DNA from 2 places in the Brevundimonas sp. GW821-FHT12C05 genome. Region 1 is predicted to be linked to the other one. Evidence: riboswitches for the same ligand, from Rfam matches in the RefSeq annotation. Region 1 holds a riboswitch; the other holds the start of a gene.
What was found. A riboswitch is a leader RNA that binds a small molecule or an ion and turns the genes downstream of it on or off. The one in region 1 is predicted to bind S-adenosylmethionine.
Positions count from the first base shown of each region.

Region 1 (2,386 bases):
TCGCGTGAAGAAGAACCGCAAGGCTCACTATTCGCTGCTCGCCGTCGACGCCCCTCCGGCCGCCATGGCCGAAGTCGAGCGCCAGCTGTCGATCAACGAAGACGTGCTGCGCTGGCTGACCGTCCGCGTCGAGGAACTCGACCTGGAACTGTCGCCGCTGCTGGCCCGTCGTGAACGTGAGCGTGAACGCGAACGTGAGCGTGGTCCCCGTGACGACGCCCCCGCCGCCGAAGCGACCTTCTAAGGAGTTCGGAACATGACCGACACCACCGCCCCCTCCCCGGGCGCGCCGGCCGGCTCCGGCCCGGCCCGTCGCCCGTTCTTCCGCCGCCGCAAGGTGTGCCCGTTCTCCGGCCCGAACGCGCCGAAGATCGACTACAAGGACGTGAAGCTGCTGCAACGCTACATTAGCGAGCGCGGCAAGATCGTTCCTTCGCGCATCACCGCCGTCTCCCAGAAGAAGCAACGCGAACTGGCCAAGGCCATCAAGCGCGCCCGCTATCTGGCCCTCCTGCCCTACGTGGTGAAGTAAGATGAAGGTCGTTCTGCTGGAACGCGTCGATAACCTCGGCGCCATCGGCGACGTCGTCACTGTCAAGGACGGCTTCGCCCGCAACTTCCTTCTGCCGCGCGACAAGGCCCGTCGGGCCACCGCCGCGAACCTGAAGGCGTTCGAACTCGACCGCGCCGCCATCGAGCAGCGCAACGAGAAGAACAAGGCCGACGCTCAGAAGGTCGCCGACAAGATCGACGGCCAGACCTACGTCATGATCCGTCAAGCCGGTGAAACCGGTCAGCTGTACGGATCGGTCGCCGGTCGCGACGTCTCCGAGGCCGTTCAGGCCGAAGGCGGCAAGGTCGAGCGTTCGCAAGTCGTGCTGAACGTTCCGATCAAGACGCTGGGCGTCCACGAAGTGCTGGTTCGCCTGCACGCCGAGGTCTCGGCCACCGTCAAGATCAACATCGCCCGTTCGGCCGACGAAGCCGAGCGTCAAGCCAAGGGCGAGGACGTGATCAAGTCGGCCTACGACGAAGACCGTGAAGCCGCCGCCGAACAGGCCGCGGACATGGTCGCCGGCGGCGCCGGCCAACAGGATGGTCTCGGCTCCGAAGCCTGAGTTCAGTCCTGATACTGAAAAGACACGGCGGCGCAGGAGCAATCCTGCGCCGCCGAACTTTTTTCGGCCCCGTCCTTGACGGGTTTATGACGCATCGCAATATCGCATCTGCTCATCGAGACCGGCTGAGGGATAGGCCCTTTGACGTCGGGGCAACCTGCGGACCTCCGTAAGGTGCCAACTCCTTCGGGACCCCTCTCCGGGTCACGGCAGATGAGAGCCCGGCCACAGCCGGACTCCCTCCATCTGTCACCGCAGGCGTTCCCGAAAGAGCAGGAGACGATCATGCGCGCCATCCAGGCTCAGTTCCCGACCGTCCACGCCCCCGGCCATTTTGCGCCGCGCGACCTCATGCGCCGCGCGGGTCCGATGCGATGTCGCCGTTCGCTGTAATCGGCTGACCACCCGGTTTCACACCGGACCTGAACACCCAGAACGCAAGCCCGGCCCCCCGGCGATCGCTGCGCGCGACGCTGACCGGAGACCTGCGCCCCATCGAGAAGAGAGCCTCCCATGACCGCCACCACCCGCTTCCGCCTGACCTTGTTCGCCGCCGCCTCGGCCACCGCCCTGCTGGCGGGCGCCGCCCAGGCCCAGACCGCCCCCCAAAGTTCCTCCCAGACCGCGCCGGAAACCGAAGCCACCCAGATCGACGACGTCGTCGTGACCGGCACCCGGGTGGTCGGACGCTCGCGCCTGGACACCGTCGCGCCGGTGGATGTCGTCACCGCCGAGACCCTGCAGCAGCGCGGCTCGACCGAGCTGGCGACGCAGCTGGCCGCCAGCGTCCCGGCGCTGAACTTCCCCCGTCCGTCCGCCACGGACGGCACCGACTCCATCCGACCGGCCACCCTGCGGGGCCAGGGGCCGGACCAGACCCTGGTGCTGGTCAACGGCGTGCGGCGGCACGCGACCGCCCTGGTCAACACCAACGGCTCGGTCGGCCGCGGTTCGGCCGCCGTCGACCTGAACGCCATCCCCAGTTCAGCCATCGAACGGATCGAGGTGCTGCGTGACGGCGCCGCGGCCCAGTACGGATCGGACGCCATCGCCGGCGTCCTGAACCTGCGCCTGCGCGAGGCCTCCAGCGGCGGCGGCGCGACCGTCACCTACGGCAGCTATCTGACCGACTTCAGCGGCTACTACGGCCGGAACGACAACATCTCGGACGGTGAAAGCCTGACCGTTTCGGGCTGGCAGGGCTTCGGCCTGGGCTCCGACGGCTTCATCACCGCCTCGATCGAGTATCGCGACCGCGAACGCACCAA
Region 1 is NZ_JBXAQS010000001.1:1,681,140-1,683,525, forward strand. It holds gene rpsF (30S ribosomal protein S6) at 1-244, shown strand, start outside; gene rpsR (30S ribosomal protein S18) at 257-532, shown strand; gene rplI (50S ribosomal protein L9) at 534-1,118, shown strand; SAM riboswitch class I at 1,228-1,338, shown strand; gene AC1RRF_RS08060 (TonB-dependent receptor plug domain-containing protein) at 1,632-2,386, shown strand, end outside.

Region 2 (2,386 bases), 1.6 Mb from region 1:
GGGGCCAGCAGCAGGTCGCCGGGCTCCAGCGAGAACAGGGCCAGATCGACCGCGGCCATGCCCGTCGCGGTCACCACCGCGCCGACGCCGCCTTCGAGTTTGGCGAGGGTCTCGCCCAGCACGTCGCGGGTCGGATTGCCCGAGCGCGTGTAGTCGTACTTCCGTTTCCCATCGAGCCCGTCGAAGCTGTAGTTCGAGGACAGGTACAACGGCGGCATCACCGCCCCGTGCGCCGGATCGTTGTTCACGCCGTGCCGGGCGGCGGTCGTACAGGGGTGGGCTTCGCTGGAACAGGTCATGCGGCGATCTCGTCAGGCTGGCGGGCGTAAAGGGGAGAGAGGGCGTCGTGGAGCGTGCGGCCGACCAGCTCGCGCTCCTTCAGGAAGGCGTCGTGGCCGAAGATGGAGCTGGCCTCGCCGAAGCGGCGCAGGGCGGGGGCGCGGCCGGCCAGGTCGCGCAGGTCCTCGATCGGCACCAGGCGGTCGCTGGTGAAGCCGAGCAGGGTCAGGGGGCAGGTCACCGACTCGGGGGCGACCGCGTGGCGGTCCAGCGAGTCCGACAGCGTGATCCAGCGGTCGGCGCTGGTGGCCTCGGCGTAGTCGGCGCCGCGGGCGATCAGATAGTCGCAGACGGGATAGGGGTCGCCGGCCTGCGCCGGGGCGGTTCCGGCGAAGCGCCAGTCGAACTCGTCGGCGGTGCGGTAGGTGGTCATGGCCAGCTCGCGGGCCAGCGAAATGCCTTCCGCCTCGCGGCCGCAGTCGCGGGCGAAGGCCAGCAGGCGGCGCTGCACCCCGCGCCAGGCGGTGGCGGCGGGATGGGCGCGGTGGGCGGCGGAGATGACCACCAGTTCGCCGATCCGCTCGGGGAAGTCCGCCGCGAAAGCCAGTCCGATGCAGCCGCCGTAGGAGGCGCCGACGAAGGCGTCGATGCGCGGCTCGTCCAGCGCGTCCAGCAGCAGGACCAGCAGGCGGGCCTGATCGGCGGTGGTGATGGTGACGCCCGGATCGGCCTTGCCGGGCAGCAGGTCGAAGGCCAGCACGCGGGCGCGGTCCAGGTCGATCGGACCGCCGTGACGCACGGCCCACGACCACCAGTTGGCGGCGAAGCGGCCGCTGGAGATGCCGCCGGCGACGACGACCAGCGGGCCCTCGGTGGGGCCATGCAGGCGTCCGGTCAGGGTGTCCGCCGCCAGACGCTCGCCCGAGGCCAGCCGGAAGTCGGCCGGAATCACGGCCGTCACGTCACGGCCGGGAGCCTCGTCGATGATCCATTCGGTGGACGCCACAGTCCGCTCCGGTTCCGCTCAGCGAAACCGATGGGGCAGACCAACACCTGTGACGAAAGACCCGTGAAGTCCGTCGGACCCGCAAGGGTCCTGTCGCTTCACTCATCTCTCGCGGCTTCCGAAGAGGCCTCGCAGGAGTTGGCACCTTTCCAAGGATCGGGTGGATCCTGGGTAGGTTGCCCCGGCGTCAAAGGGCCTATCCCTCAGCCGGTCTTGATGAGTGTCCTTACGGTGACGAACGCGGCCGCCGTCGTCAATCCCCCAAAATTGCTGCGACTGCGAATTGCCAAGCGTGGCCTTAGAGTGAGTAGTTTCATCTCATTATTCCAATAATGAAGCATCAAGAATGCCAAAGTCGGATTCAGGTGCGCTACAGACGCAACAAATTTCCTTGAATCTTCCTCCGCCCACTTGCGCATCTCGCAAGTGCGGTAAACAGTTCGCAAATGCGTAACGGCGTCCTTTTGGGGGATTGAGATGACTCGACTTCGCAACGGCCTGGCTCTCGGGCTCGGCCTCTTGACCACGGTGATCGCGACGGGGGCCCAGGCGGCGCCCGCGCTTCTGGGACACCAGGTTCCACTGGAACTGGACGGCGCCGGCACGGCCTGGCTGGCCACTTCGACGGCCCTCGTCCTGCTCATGACCCTGCCGGGTCTGGCGCTCTTCTACGGCGGCATGGTGCGCCGCAAAAACGTGATCGCGACCATCACCCAGTCGGTCGGCGTCTTCGCCGTGGCGACCCTGGTGTGGTTCATCGCCGGCTACTCCATCGCCTTCGGCAAGGCGGGCGACTTCGGCGGCTATCCGGCCGACACCGTCAACCAGTTCATCGGCGGCTTCCAGTCCATCTTCCTGAACGGCGTGGGCATGGAGACGGCGCACAGCCTGCTGCCGGGCATTCCCGAGTTCGTCTTCATTTCCTTCCAGATGACCTTCGCCATCATCACCCCGGCCCTGGTCACCGGCGCCTTCGCCGAGCGGCTGAAGTACACGGGGCTGCTGCTGTTCACCGCCCTGTGGTCGCTGCTGGTCTATGCGCCCATCGCCCACTGGGTCTGGGGCGGCGGCTTCCTCGGCTCGGCCGGGGTGCTGGACTTC
Region 2 is NZ_JBXAQS010000001.1:54,915-57,300, forward strand. It holds gene metB (cystathionine gamma-synthase) at 1-299, opposite strand, end outside; gene metX (homoserine O-succinyltransferase MetX) at 296-1,285, opposite strand; SAM riboswitch class I at 1,385-1,508, opposite strand; gene AC1RRF_RS00235 (ammonium transporter) at 1,763-2,386, shown strand, end outside.
Region 2: it holds a riboswitch for S-adenosylmethionine, as region 1 does, so the genes downstream of both, metX (homoserine O-succinyltransferase MetX) here and AC1RRF_RS08060 (TonB-dependent receptor plug domain-containing protein) in region 1, are expected to answer to the same signal.